DNA from 4 places in the Pseudomonas antarctica genome. Region 4 is predicted to be linked to each of the others. Evidence: predicted binding sites of a transcription regulator. Region 4 holds the regulator's gene; each other region holds the start of a gene.

Region 1 (3,569 bases), 2.6 Mb from region 4:
GCTCCTTGACCCATTCACAAAACCGGCTCATGCCGTAGTGGCTCAGCCCTTGTTGGGCAATATCGCGAATATCCAGCCAGGTGGCGTTGATGTTTTCCCACATGTCGGCGGTAATTCGCCCACGCACTGCATGGGCGCTGGCCCGCGCAGCGCCGAGACAACTGTAGATGCTGGCCGGGTTGGCCGCGTCCAGTGCAAAGAAGTGCAACAAGCGTTCGGCGTGCAGTTCGCCGTGGCGTTCGTGGTAATCCTCCAGAGTGCCGGTGATCAACAACGGCATGGCCAACTCATGCAAGCCATCGCCGCGCCCGTCCTGGGGCATCAGCGACAACGAATAGCTGACATCGAGCATGCGCGCGAGGTTTTCGGCGCGCTCCAGGTAGCGCGACATCCAGTACAAATCCGAGGCAGTTCTACTCAACATGGCATCAGTCCTCGACCACCCAAGTGTCTTTGGTGCCGCCGCCCTGGGACGAATTGACCACCAGCGAGCCTTCGCGCAGCGCCACACGGGTGAGGCCACCGGGAACGACGCGGGTTTCCTTGCCGGACAATACAAACGGCCGCAAGTCGATATGGCGCGGCGCGATGCCGTTTTCGACGAAGGTCGGACAGGTGGATAAACACAGGGTCGGTTGTGCGATATAGGCGTGGGGCTTGGCCTTGATACGGGCGCGGAAGGCTTCGATTTCCGCCGCCGTGGAAGCCGGGCCGACCAGCATGCCGTAGCCGCCGGAGCCTTGGGTTTCCTTGACGACCAGGTCCGGCAGGTTGGCCAGCACATGGGACAGTTCATCGGGCTTTCGGCACTGAAACGTCGGAACGTTCTTCAGAACCGGCTCTTCATCCAGGTAAAAGCGGATCATCTCGGTGACGAAGGGGTACACCGACTTGTCATCCGCCACCCCCGTGCCGATCGCATTGGCCAGTACCACATTGCCCGAGCGGTATGCCGCGAGCAGGCCAGGCACGCCCAGCATCGAATCAGGGTTGAAGGCCAGCGGGTCGAGGAATGCGTCGTCGAGGCGCCGGTAGATCACGTCCACTGCCTTGGGGCCGTCGGTGGTGCGCATGAATACGCGGTCATCGCGGACAAACAGGTCCGCGCCTTCTACCAGTTCCACGCCCATCTCCCGGGCCAGGAAGGCATGTTCAAAAAACGCGCTGTTGAAGCGGCCCGGCGTCAGCACCACCACACTTGGATTATCCAGCGGGCTGGAGCTTTTGAGGGTATCGAGCAGTAGGTTGGGGTAATGATCAATCGGCGCAATGCGCTGCGCCGCGAATAATTCCGGGAACAGCCGCATCATCATCTTGCGATCTTCAAGCATGTAGCTGACACCGCTTGGGGTGCGCAGGTTGTCTTCCAGCACGTAGTAAGTGCCATCGCCATCACGTACGAGATCGACCCCGGAGATGTGGGAATACAGATCGCGGTGCAGGTCCAGGCCCTGCATCGCCAGTTGGTATTGCTCGTTGGCCAGCACCTGCTCGGCGGGGATAATGCCGGCCTTGATGATGCGCTGGTCGTGATACAGGTCGGCGAGAAACATGTTCAGCGCCTTGACCCTTTGAATACACCCACGCTCGACAATCCGCCATTCACTCGCCGGAATACTGCGCGGGATGGTGTCAAAAGGGATCAGACGCTCAGTGCCCTGCTCGTCCCCATAGAGGGTGAAGGTGATACCGGCACGGTGGAACAGCAAGTCGGCCTCACGCCGGCGCTGCGCCAGCAGTTCGGCCGGCGTTTCGGCCAACCAGCGGGCGAACTCGCGGTAATGGGGGCGAACCTGCCCTGCCCCGTCGTACATTTCATCGTAATAAGTGCGGGTCATGCCGTACTCCTTGTCACCCGGGCGCAAGCACTGTCGCAAGGCCCGTGCCATCGGCATAAACACTTAAAAATCAGTCAGTTAAATAACCTGCAAAATCTGACCGCACCTTCCTGGTGCGCAGAATGCTGGCGCTCACGACCCGCGCTTCATCGCAATGCAGGCTTTGACTATCAACAGCATAGTCAGAGTTGATTTCACTGCCCGGCCCCTCCTGCGGATAATCACCCACATCGGCTGAACAGGATTGTTTCCTGAGATTTCAGCGAACCTCTCTTCCCTTTGGGCCACCCTTTTTGGGTGGCTTTTTTTTGCTGCTCGAAAAGTGCTCTGCACGTTCGGGAAATTTCAGACAGCACAAACAAAATCGGCCGACCCAAAGGTCAGCCGATACGCTGTGTTGCTCATAAAATCCAGCTACATGGGTAACCCACGCACCTCCTGCTTGACGCCCCACCCTTCGATGATTCCGCCCAGCGGCTCGACCACCGCTTCAAAGTCTTGCTCGAAGTCTCCTATACCGTCGTAGGTTGCGAACATGATTTTGCTCAGCTCCAGGTACCAGGCGCCATCATCGCGCGCGCTGACCTGGGCATTCAGGGATTCCCCACGAAATCGACCCGCAGCCCTTCGCGCCCGTTCCTCATCCGGGAAAATGGCGTAGAACTCGATGGGGTGAAAACGCGAGAAGTCGAAGCCGCCCTCTTTCATGCGGCGCAGTACGTTGGTGCTGATGTCTTCTTGATAGGCTGTGCTCATGAAACGTCCTCCTCAAACCGATGGATAGACTTTCCGTGCTTCCCGAAGCCCGCGCCCTACTGGCGCGGGTACTACGGCAATGACATGACCGCGGGAAAACAAGCATGTAGCTGACAAGACCAGACCTTAGCGATTCATTCGCTGATCTCAGTTGCAGAGTAGCGCGAAGCTATCCCCTCCACCAGAGGTGGTTTGGATGCCATACAGGGAATATTCAGGCGGCGGGGGAGATGTCGAGAATCTGAATACTGTTCTGATCCTTGAGGATCTTGACCGTAGGCTCGGGCTTGCGGCCCTCAAGGTCATTAAGATCGAGTTCGGCGGCTACGGGCACCAGCTTGCTGCGAATCATGTGTGCCGCATCTTCGAGGCTGGGTTTTTGTGCGCAGGTGAACTGCTCCACGGACTGTACGCCGTGATCATCAACGAAGGTAATCTGCCACTTTTGCATCGGTGCCTCCTCGATAAAACCCGTGTGTGGGCTTACACATATCTGGACCTTGAGGGACCGGCAAACGTTCCACTCAAGGCCGGAGGCACCTGATCAACTGCGCTTATTTTTCAGCGTGTTCTTTCAAGGCTTTCAAGGTGTTGAACGGCGCGTCCACCACAAACTTGTTGGCCAGCCACGACGGCACACTGCCACCTGGCTCGGTGTGCACCTGGTAGGTGACTTCGGTCTGGTTGTCGCCTTTTGGCACCAGTTTCCAGTAGCCATCTACCTGGGCGACACGCACGTAGCCTTTGACTTCCGGCTGGTAGGTCGGCACTTCCAGCAGTTTACGGGTCACAGTGCCATCGGCGGCCTTCGACGTGGTGATTTCAAGGATCGAATCGCGGTCGGTCACCGGGAACGGTGCCTTGAACTGGGTGTAGGTCCAGCTCTTGTCACCTTCGGTCTTGAGCAGTTTTTGCGATTTGCATTCGTGAATCCAGGAGCAGGCACCGGCCACGTCTTCCTGCAGGGCCTGGATC
Region 2 (3,569 bases), 630 kb from region 4:
TGTACGGCTAGCTTGTCGTCTCTAAGGTTGCTCGGTCGCTGCTCATCAGCGATCAGGTTTAGTAGCCTGAGGGTTAAGTTAAGTCGTACCACTCCGACCTTCATGGCGGCTGTGCGTAGGGCACCTTCGGGTGCGCCGGCTTTTGCTTAACTTCCCCGGTCTACTAACCTGCGCATAGCTGCCACCCTATCGTTTAGTAGCGAGTCGATGGCGGCCTCATTCGAGGAAGTTAAGACATGTTCAAAGCAAACCCAAATCCACCTCCATCCGTCTTCACCGTCGATCCCGGCAGCGATGACGAGTCCCTGCTGGTCAACAGCTTCGAAGCCTTCTCCTCAGTCAGCACCTTGTTGCTTGATTTGTCCGAGGCGCTGGAAGGCAAACACCGCGATACCGTACTGGCGATTCATCAGCTCAGTGCTCTCGGCACCTTGATGGTTGGAAAAATGCTCGACCGCCACGCCCCGGCTCGCTAAACGCAAGGCAAAAAAAGACCTCCCGAAGGAGGTCTTTTCGTCACGCCACGTTAAGCGGCGCTACCGGATCAGCAGCTGTAGTACAGCTCGTATTCCAGTGGGTGTACGAAGGTGCGTACTTTGATTTCTTCTTCGCTTTTCAGCTCGATGTAGGCATCGATGAAGTCGTCGCTGAATACGCCGCCTTTGGTCAGGAACGCGCGGCCCTTGTCCAGCTCTTCCAGGGCTTCTTTCAGGCTGCCGCACACTTGTGGGATCTCTTTGGCCTCTTCAGGCGGCAGGTCGTACAAGTTTTTGTCGGCAGCGTCGCCAGGGTGGATCTTGTTCTGGATACCGTCCAGGCCAGCCATGACCAGGGCCGCGAAGGCCAGGTACGGGTTGGCTGCCGGGTCCGGGAAGCGAGCTTCGATACGGCGAGCGCGCGGGCTGGACACGTAAGGAATACGGATCGAGGCGGAGCGGTTGCGCGCCGAGTAGGCCAGCATTACCGGTGCTTCGAAACCTGGGACCAGACGCTTGTAGGAGTTGGTCGACGGGTTGGTGAAGCCGTTCAGGGCCTTACCGTGCTTGATGATACCGCCGATGAAGTACAGGGCAGTGTCGGACAGGCCGGCATAACCTTCGCCAGCGAAGGTGTTCTTGCCATCTTTAGCGATGGACAGGTGAACGTGCATACCCGAACCGTTATCGCCATACAGCGGCTTAGGCATGAAAGTAGCGGTACGGCCGTAGGCATCAGCCACGTTGTGTACGCAGTACTTCAGGGTCTGAACTTCGTCAGCCTTGGCAACCAGGGTGTTGAACTTCACGCCGATTTCGTTCTGGCCTGCAGTCGCCACTTCGTGGTGGTGAACTTCGATGACCAGGCCCATTTCTTCCATGGCGTTGCACATGGAGGTACGGATTTCGTGGTCGTGGTCGAACGGCGGAACCGGGAAGTAGCCACCTTTGATGCCTGGACGGTGGCCTTTGTTGCCGCCTTCGATGTCCTGGTCGGACATCCACGAACCCTGTTCGGAGAAGATTTTGAACATGGAGCCGGAGATGTCGGACTTGAACTTGACCGAATCAAAGATGAAGAATTCTGGCTCCGGACCTACGAATACGGTGTCGCCGATACCGGTCGACTTCAGGTATTCCTCGGCGCGCTTGGCGATCGCACGTGGGTCGCGGTCGTAGCCTTGCATGGTCGAAGGCTCGATCACGTCGCAGACGATGATCAGGGTTGGGTCTTCGGTGAACGGGTCGAGAACGGCAGTGCTGTCGTCCGGCATCAGGATCATGTCGGAAGCTTCGATGCCTTTCCAACCGGCAATGGAGGAACCGTCGAACATTTTGCCTTCTTCGAAGAAAGCATCATCCAGCGCGTCGCGAGCCGGCATGGTCACGTGGTGCTGAGTACCTTTAGTGTCCGTGAAGCGCAGATCAATCCATTTAACGTCATGATCTTTGATGAGTTGAACCGACTTCGACATGGTGTCCTCCGGGTGGCTTCGGGCTGGATAGTGGAGTTAGCCCTTAGAATGTGGGTGATGCCGGCGCGAATACTCGACCAAGGCAACCTGCCTCACAAGAGAGCAAATTGCATGCCAGTGCGCCAACATGGCCTTTTTGCCTCAAAATCGCCCCTATAACGGTGCAATCCGCTGAAACGGAATAAATCACGCACTGCAATGTAGCGCTAATTCACATAAATGACCCGTTTTGGTGCGTGCTGCGTGTGATGCATATTAACTGGTTAAACCTTGAGCGATTTCCGCTATAATCCGCGCCCCCCTTTTTCAGCAGGCCCGGCGCGCGCTGTTTCCATGAAATTAATCGTTAAAGTGTTCCCCGAAATCACCATCAAAAGCCGACCGGTACGGATGCGTTTCATCCGTCAGTTGGCCAAGAACATCCGTGCCGTGCTCCGTGACCTGGACCCGGCTGTGGTGGTGAATGGCGTGTGGGACAACCTCGAGCTGGAAACCCGTATCACCGATGCCAAAGCCTTGAAGGACATGACCGAGCGCCTGAGCTGCATGCCGGGCATCGCGCATTTCCTGCAGGTGGATGAGTACCCGCTGGGCGACTTCGACGACATCACCGAGAAGTGCAAACAGCACTTTGGCAATGAGCTTGAAGGCAAGATTTTTTCGGTGCGCTGCAAGCGCGCCGGCAAGCACACCTTCAGCTCCATGGACGTCGAGAAATACGTTGGCAGCAAGCTGCGTCGCGAGTGCGGCGCCGCCGGAATTTCCCTGAAAGCGCCGCAAATTGAAGTGCGCATGGAAATTCGCGACCAACGGTTGTTTGTGATTCACAGCCAGCACAACAGCATCGGCGGCTACCCGCTGGGTGCCCTGGAACAGACCCTGGTGCTCATGTCCGGCGGTTTCGATTCCACGGTAGCGGCCTACCAGATCATGCGCCGCGGCCTGATGAGCCACTTCTGCTTCTTTAATCTGGGCGGGCGTGCACATGAATTGGGCGTGATGGAAGTCGCGCACTTTATCTGGAAGAAGTACGGCAGCTCCCAACGCGTGCTATTTGTAAGCGTGCCGTTCGAGGAAGTGCTGGGCGAAATTCTCGGCAAAGTCGATAACAGTCATATGGGCGTAGTATTGAAGCGTATGATGTTGCGCGCTGCGTCCCGAATCGCCGATCAGTTGCAGATCGACGCGTTGGTGACCGGTGAAGCGATCTCCCAGGTCTCCAGCCAGACGCTGCCGAACCTGTCGCTGATCGACTGCGTGACCGAGAAGCTGGTGCTGCGCCCGCTGATTGCCAGTCACAAGCAGGACATCATCGACCTGGCCGAAGAAATCGGCACGGCGGATTTCGCCAAGCACATGCCTGAATATTGCGGGGTCATCTCGGTGAACCCCAAGACCCACGCCAAGCGCAACCGCGTGGAGTACGAAGAACAACAGTTCGACATGGCGATTCTGGAGCGTGCGCTCGAGAACGCTAAAATGGTCCCGATCGATCGCGTAATCGAAGAATTGGGCCAAGACGTGCAAATCGAAGAAGTCAGCGAAGCCCTGGCCGGCCAGATTATCGTCGACATCCGTCACCCGGATGCCGCCGAAGATGAGCCGCTGGAAATCGCTG
Region 3 (3,569 bases), 1.3 Mb from region 4:
TGGCTCAGGCGTATCTGGTGATCAATGCTCAATGGCAAGGCATGCTTGCCGAGGTGATCGAGCAAGGTGTCGCTGAAGGCGTTTTTCGCTGTGATTCGCCCCAACGCGCTGCCCGGCAGATCTTTGCCTTGGCGATGGGCTATGCCGATGACCTGATGCTTAAGCCATCCACCGAATCCGCCGAAGCGGTGCTGGATGAGGTGATGGAAGTGGCGAGGCTGCTATTGGATTTCCCCAAGGCGCATTAACCAACTGCCGCAGGGCGGTACTGCAGCGCCTCCGCCAAATGATGGCGGGCGATGTGCTCTACCTGTTCAAGGTCGGCCAGGGTCCGCGCCACCTTAAGCAACCGATGAGCTGCGCGCAGGGACAATGTCAGCCGTTCGCAGGCGCTTTCCAGCCAGCTCTCATCGGCTTTCGCCAGTCGACAGTGCTTGCGTAACCCTGGCAGGTCCAGAAAAGCATTGGCGCAGCCTTGACGTCGTTGCTGGCGCTCGCGGGCCTCGGCAACCTCTGCTGACGCCTTCGCCGTGTTATCGCCGTCCTGTTGGGTGGGGTTCAGCGCGGTCGTTTCCCGGGCGACGGTTACGTGCAAGTCGATGCGGTCCAGCAATGGCCCGGAGAGTTTGTTGCGATAGCGCTGGATCTGCTCCGGCGTACAGCGGCAACGCCCGCTGGGGTCGCCCAGATAGCCGCAAGGGCAGGGGTTCATGGCGGCCACCAATTGAAACCGCGCGGGGAAACTCACCCGGTCACGGGCGCGGGAAATCACAATATGCCCCGACTCCAGTGGCTCGCGCAGCACCTCCAGCACTTTGCGATCAAACTCCGGCAACTCATCCAGAAACAGCACACGATGGTGGGCGAGGGTGATTTCCCCGGGTTGTGGTTTTGAACCCCCGCCGACCAGTGCCGGCCCGGAAGCGGAGTGGTGCGGCTGGCGAAACGGGCGGTGCGGCCAATGGCTCAGCGGCGCCGGGCTGACCACTGACTGAATTGCTGCGACTTCCAGGGCTTCCTGTTCACTCAGTGGCGGCAGCAGCCCAGGCAGCCGACTGGCGAGCAACGTCTTGCCGGTGCCGGGTGGCCCGCTGAACAGCAGGTTATGCGCGCCCGCCGCCGCGATCAGCAAAGCGCGCTTGGCTGCCAGTTGCCCCTGCACTTCGCTCAGGTCCGGATAGGGTTTGTTCAGGTACAGCAGCCCGTCGGACTTATAGGGCTCAATCGGCACATGCCCGTTCAGGTGCGCCACCACCTGCAGCAGGTGGTCTACCGCAATCACCTTCAACCCCGACGCCAGGCACGCTTCCTCGGCATTGGCCCGAGGCACTATCACGGTGCGCCCGGCCTTGCGCGCCGCCAGCGCGGCGGGCAGCACGCCTTTGACCGCGCGCACCTCACCGGACAGCGCCAACTCACCCAGGCACTCCACGTCGTCCAGCATCAACGCCGGCACTTGCATGCTGGCCGCCAGAATCCCCAGGGCAATCGCCAAATCAAAACGCCCGCCGTCCTTGGGCAGGTCGGCAGGCGCGAGGTTGAGGGTGATGCGGCGGGCCGGGTATTGCAGCGCTGAGTTAAGGATGGCGCTGCGCACGCGGTCCTTGCTTTCCCTGACAGCAGTTTCCGGCAGGCCTACCAGCGTCAGGGAGGGCAGGCCGTTGGCCATATGCACTTCAACGCTGACGGCAGGGGCTTCGACGCCAATCTGGGCGCGGCTGTGGACGATGGCGAGGGACATGCTCGTTCCTTGAAGAGAGGGCCGCTTCCTGCGGTTTTTCAAGGGTAGACGAGGGGGTGGAGAGCGAGGCGGGAGAGGTTTTACAGAACGTATCCAGCGTCGGTCGCAGCGCTTTATGTGGGAGCTGGCTTGCCTGCGATAGCATCACCTCAGTGCAACTGATACACCGAGGCGCCTGCATCGCAGGCAAGCCAGCTCCCACACTGACCGCGTTTACTCAGTGGGCGGCGTTAACCTGGCTTCCAACTCCGCCACCTTCGCCTCCAGGCTCTCCAGCCGCGCACGGGTGCGGGCCAGTACGACCATCTGGCTGTCAAACTCTTCCCGGCTCACCAGGTCGAGCTTGCTGAAGCCGCTTTGCAGCAACGCTTTGAACTGGCTTTCGATTTCGTTGCGGGGCAGCGGGGTGTCGCCGCTGAAAAGGCGAGAGGCGTGGCCGCTCAGGGCGTCGAGAAGGTCTTTGGGCGCGAGCATGGGAAATATTCCGGAAAACTGTTGGCGGGCAGTGTATCACGCAGCGTCTATAGTCCTTTCACGGCCACAGACGCACGCTTTTCGCGCAGGGGGTCGGGCGGCTACGCACTGTTTTTGTGCGCATTGGCGTCGCCATACAGCCCCGCAGGTGGGCATAAGTGGGCAACGGACTGATTTCAGTGGTTTTTACGGAGCTGGCAAGCTTTCTGCTTAGACGATCATGACCCATGCACTGATGCAGTCGCTGTGACGAATGCAGTGCGCCGACGGATCAGGGGTACAGGTTTCGTCACCAGTGGTTCGCTGGCGTCGCAACGGCAAATGCCGAGGCGACGACGCGTTACAAAGCCAGGCACTGCGCTTAGACTTGAGACGGGTTTGTTTTCCTGGGGCAAGTCCACCAATTCGGGAGAGAGTTTTCATGAAGCTAGTCACTGCCATCATCAAGCCGTTCAAGTTGGACGATGTACGCGAGTCGTTGTCCGAGATCGGCGTGCAGGGCATTACCGTTACTGAGGTCAAGGGCTTCGGTCGGCAGAAGGGTCATACCGAGCTGTATCGTGGCGCGGAATACGTGGTCGATTTTCTGCCGAAGGTGAAGATTGATGTCGCCATTGACGACAAGGATCTTGACCGTGTTATCGAGGCGATAACCAAGGCGGCCAACACCGGCAAGATCGGTGACGGCAAGATCTTCGTGGTCAATCTGGAACAGGCTATTCGCATCCGTACCGGCGAAACCGATACCGACGCAATCTAAGCCGCCAAACCCCCAACGCCCCAGGAGAAAACAATATGACTCTGCGTAAATTCGCAGGGCTAGGAGCCCTGTTGTCCCTCGTAATGCCGGCCTTGGCATTGGCGGCGGACCCAGTCCCTGCTCCAGTCCTCAATTCCGGCGACACGGCGTGGATGCTTACGTCCACCGCGCTGGTGCTGTTCATGACCATTCCAGGCCTGGCGCTGTTCTACGGCGGTATGGTTCGCTCCAAAAACATTCTTTCCGTGATGATGCAGTGCTTCGCCATCACCGGTTTGATCACTATCTTGTGGTTCGTTTACGGCTACAGCATGGCGTTCGACACCACCGGTATGGAAGCAGGCGTCGTCAACCTCAACTCGTTCGTGGGCGGCCTGTCCAAACTGTTCCTGTCGGGTGTGACTCCGGCGAGCATTACCGGCCCTGCGGCGCTGTTCCCTGAGGCGGTGTTCGTCACCTTCCAGATGACGTTCGCCATCATTACGCCTGCGCTGATCGTCGGTGCTTTCGCTGAGCGTATGAAGTTCTCCGCGATGCTGATTTTCATGGGTGTCTGGTTCACCCTGGTCTACGCACCGATTGCCCACATGGTGT
Region 4 (3,569 bases):
ATGGTTATCCAGCCGAAGCAGAAAGAAGGCGCCGCCCAGCCTGCGCCCAAACCCGCTGCGAAGAAGGCGAACTAATGGCAACCCTGAAAGCCCAGCATCTGGCCAAGGCTTATAAAAGCCGTCAGGTCGTACGCGACGTCAGTTTATCGATAGACAGCGGCCAGATCGTTGGCTTGCTCGGCCCCAACGGCGCCGGCAAGACCACGTGCTTCTACATGATTGTTGGCCTGGTCCAGGCGGATCAGGGCCGTGTATTGATCGATGACCTGGACGTCAGCAACCAGCCGATGCACGGTCGTGCGCGCGCAGGTATCGGCTATCTTCCCCAAGAGGCGTCGATCTTCCGCAAACTGTCGGTAGCAGACAACATCATGGCGATCCTGGAGACCCGCAAGGAACTCGACCGTGACGGCCGCCGCAAAGAGCTGGAAAGCCTGCTGCAGGAATTCCACATCAACCACATTCGCGACAACCTTGGCATGAGCTTGTCCGGTGGTGAGCGTCGCCGTGTGGAAATCGCCCGTGCCCTGGCCACTGCGCCGAAATTCATCCTGCTGGATGAACCCTTCGCCGGCGTCGACCCGATCTCGGTCGGCGACATCAAGCAGATCATCCATCATCTCAAGGCCAAGGGTATCGGTGTATTGATCACCGACCACAACGTCCGTGAGACCCTCGATATCTGTGAAACGGCTTATATCGTCAACGATGGTCAGCTGATCGCCGAAGGCGACTCCGCCACCATCCTGGCCAACGAACTGGTCAAGGAAGTATACCTGGGCCACGAGTTCCGCCTGTAAGCACTGTGGTGTCTGGCCGTTCGCCAAAGCGCGCGGGAGTCAATAAAAACCTCCGGTTTTTTATTGTTACCGCGCTCTAGGCAAAGCCCCCGACATCAGGCATATAATTTGCTTATGTTTGGCGCTCACGCGCCCTGTCGTGGATGGCGCATTGCGCCGGCGAATAAGGTGTTAAGCCCCTGCCATGAAACCATCGCTAGTCCTGAGAATGGGCCAGCAGCTGACGATGACACCGCAGCTGCAACAGGCCATCCGCCTGCTCCAATTGTCGACCCTGGACCTGCAACAGGAAATCCAGGAGGCCCTGGAGTCCAATCCGATGCTCGAACGCCAGGAAGAAGGCGACGACTTCGATAATGCAGACCCGCTGGCCGACAACATCGAGCAAAAACCCAATTCCGACGTGCAGGAACCTTCCTATCAGGAAACCGCCCCTACGGTGGACAACCTTGAGGAAGGCGAATGGAACGAACGCATTCCCAACGAGCTTCCGGTAGACACCGCCTGGGAAGACGTTTACCAGACCAGCGCCAGCAGCCTGCCCAGCAATGATGATGACGAGTGGGATTTCACCACCCGCACCTCCGTCGGCGAGAGCTTGCAGAGCCATTTGCTGTGGCAATTGAACCTGGCGCCGATGTCCGACACCGATCGCCTGATCGCCGTGACCCTGATCGACTGCATCAATAACCAGGGTTATCTGGACGAGACTCTCGAAGAGATCCTTGAGGCTTTCGATCCGGAACTGGACATCGAACTGGACGAAATCGAAGCCGTCCTGCACCGCATCCAGCAGTTCGAGCCCGCCGGTATCGGCGCGCGCACGCTGAGTGAGTGCCTGTTGCTGCAACTGCGCCAACTGCCTGCCAAGACCCCGTGGCTCGCCGAAGCCCAGCGCCTGGTCACCGACTACATCGACCTGCTGGGCAGCCGCGACTACAGCCAGCTGATGCGCCGTATGAAGCTCAAGGAAGACGACCTGCGCCAGGTCATCGAGCTGGTGCAGAGCCTTAACCCTCGCCCGGGCTCGCAGATCGAGTCCAGCGAAGCCGAATATGTCGTTCCCGATGTGATCGTGCGCAAAGACAACGAACGTTGGCTGGTGGAGCTGAACCAGGAGTCGGTGCCTCGTCTGCGGGTCAACCCGCAATACGCAGGTTTTGTGCGCCGTGCCGATACCAGCGCCGATAACACCTTCATGCGCAACCAGTTGCAGGAAGCGCGCTGGTTCATCAAGAGCCTGCAAAGCCGCAACGAAACCCTGATGAAAGTGGCCACTCAGATCGTCGAGCATCAACGCGGCTTCCTGGAATACGGCGACGAGGCCATGAAACCCCTGGTCCTGCACGATATCGCCGAAGCGGTAGGCATGCATGAATCGACAATTTCCAGGGTGACCACACAGAAATTCATGCATACCCCACGGGGTATTTATGAGCTGAAATACTTTTTCTCCAGCCACGTAAGCACCTCCGAAGGCGGCGAATGCTCGTCCACGGCGATCCGCGCGATCATCAAAAAACTGGTTGCCGCGGAAAATCAGAAAAAGCCGTTGAGTGACAGCAAGATCGCTGGTTTACTGGAGGCACAAGGCATTCAGGTCGCCCGTCGAACCGTCGCCAAGTACCGCGAGTCCCTCGGGATCGCGCCTTCCAGCGAGCGTAAGCGTTTGATGTGACGGGCGGGCCATAGCGTTCCAGTGGCAGGCGCTTTTGCCTGTCGCTTTATGCACTGGCAACGAAGGAGAAGCTGTATGCAAGTCAACATCAGTGGACACCATGTAGAAGTCACCCCTCCATTGCGCGAATATGTCGAGCAGAAGCTGAAACGACTCGAGGGTCATTTCGACAAGATCACCAATGTGCAGGTCATCATGAAGGTCGATAAGCTTCAGCAGAAAATTGAAGCGACCTTGCAGATACCCGGTGGCGAAGTGGTCGCCAATGCCGAGCATGAAGACATGTATGCATCGATCGATGCCTTGACTGACAAGCTTGACCGCCAACTTAAAAAGCATAAGGAAAAGCAGCAGAGCCTTCTTCAAGGCACTGGCCGCTAACACTCCCCACCCATGATTCGACTTGAAACCATCCTGACCCCCGGCCGTTCCCTCGTGAACGTGCCGGGCGGCAGCAAAAAGAAAGCACTCGAACAAATTGCCAAGCTGATCAGCCACGAAGTGCCTGAACTGGATGAGCAAGTTGTCTATGAGGCGCTGATTGCCCGTGAAAAACTCGGTTCAACCGGTTTTGGTAACGGCATCGCCATTCCCCATTGCCGCCTGCAAGGCTGTGAGTCTCCAGTCAGCGCCCTGCTGCACATGGAAAAACCTATTGATTTCGACGCCATCGACGGTGCCCCGGTCGACCTGCTGTTCGTCCTGCTGGTCCCGCAAGCCGCCACCGATGCGCACCTGGAACTGCTCCGGCAGATCGCCAGCATGCTCGACCGCAAGGAAGTACGCGACAAACTGCGCAGTGCCAACAGCAATGAGGCGCTCTATCAGGTTGTCCTGGATGAACAAAACGGGCAGTAATCATGCGTTTGATCATCGTCAGCGGCCGCTCCGGCTCGGGTAAAAGCACCGCCCTCAACGTCCTTGAGGACAACGGATTTTATTGCATCGACAACCTGCCCGCCGGTTTGCTGCCGGAGTTGGCGGAACGTGCACTGATCCACACCGAACTGGCGCAGCCTCTGGTTGCCGTCTCGATTGACGCCCGAAACCTGCCCAGCCATCTTCAGCGCTTCCCGCAATTGCTTGAGGAA

Evidence for each region. The regulator sigma-54, encoded in region 4, starts transcription at its own class of promoters, with help from an activator protein. The targets are predictions, from matches to a motif close to ANTGGCATNNANNTTGCTNT.
Region 1: the regulator sigma-54 is predicted to act here: its motif matches at 1,871-1,890, upstream of A7J50_RS22105 (circularly permuted type 2 ATP-grasp protein).
Region 2: the regulator sigma-54 is predicted to act here: its motif matches at 2,051-2,070, upstream of glnA (glutamate--ammonia ligase).
Region 3: the regulator sigma-54 is predicted to act here: its motif matches at 2,409-2,428, upstream of glnK (P-II family nitrogen regulator).

What each region holds. Positions count from the first base shown of each region.
Region 1 is NZ_CP015600.1:4,881,792-4,885,360, forward strand. It holds gene A7J50_RS22100 (alpha-E domain-containing protein) at 1-424, opposite strand, end outside; gene A7J50_RS22105 (circularly permuted type 2 ATP-grasp protein) at 429-1,838, opposite strand; gene A7J50_RS22110 (ribonuclease E inhibitor RraB) at 2,253-2,594, opposite strand; gene A7J50_RS22115 (hypothetical protein) at 2,809-3,045, opposite strand; gene A7J50_RS22120 (START domain-containing protein) at 3,149-3,569, opposite strand, start outside.
Region 2 is NZ_CP015600.1:414,125-417,693, forward strand. It holds gene A7J50_RS01665 (DUF6124 family protein) at 237-476, shown strand; gene glnA (glutamate--ammonia ligase) at 545-1,951, opposite strand; gene thiI (tRNA uracil 4-sulfurtransferase ThiI) at 2,285-3,569, shown strand, end outside.
Region 3 is NZ_CP015600.1:6,232,166-6,235,734, reverse strand. It holds gene A7J50_RS28430 (TetR/AcrR family transcriptional regulator) at 1-248, shown strand, start outside; gene A7J50_RS28425 (YifB family Mg chelatase-like AAA ATPase) at 245-1,741, opposite strand; gene A7J50_RS28420 (accessory factor UbiK family protein) at 1,955-2,215, opposite strand; gene glnK (P-II family nitrogen regulator) at 2,637-2,975, shown strand; gene A7J50_RS28410 (ammonium transporter) at 3,011-3,569, shown strand, end outside.
Region 4 is NZ_CP015600.1:1,044,415-1,047,983, reverse strand. It holds gene lptA (lipopolysaccharide transport periplasmic protein LptA) at 1-75, shown strand, start outside; gene lptB (LPS export ABC transporter ATP-binding protein) at 75-800, shown strand; gene A7J50_RS04480 (RNA polymerase factor sigma-54) at 985-2,478, shown strand; gene hpf (ribosome hibernation-promoting factor, HPF/YfiA family) at 2,554-2,859, shown strand; gene ptsN (PTS IIA-like nitrogen regulatory protein PtsN) at 2,872-3,336, shown strand; gene rapZ (RNase adapter RapZ) at 3,339-3,569, shown strand, end outside.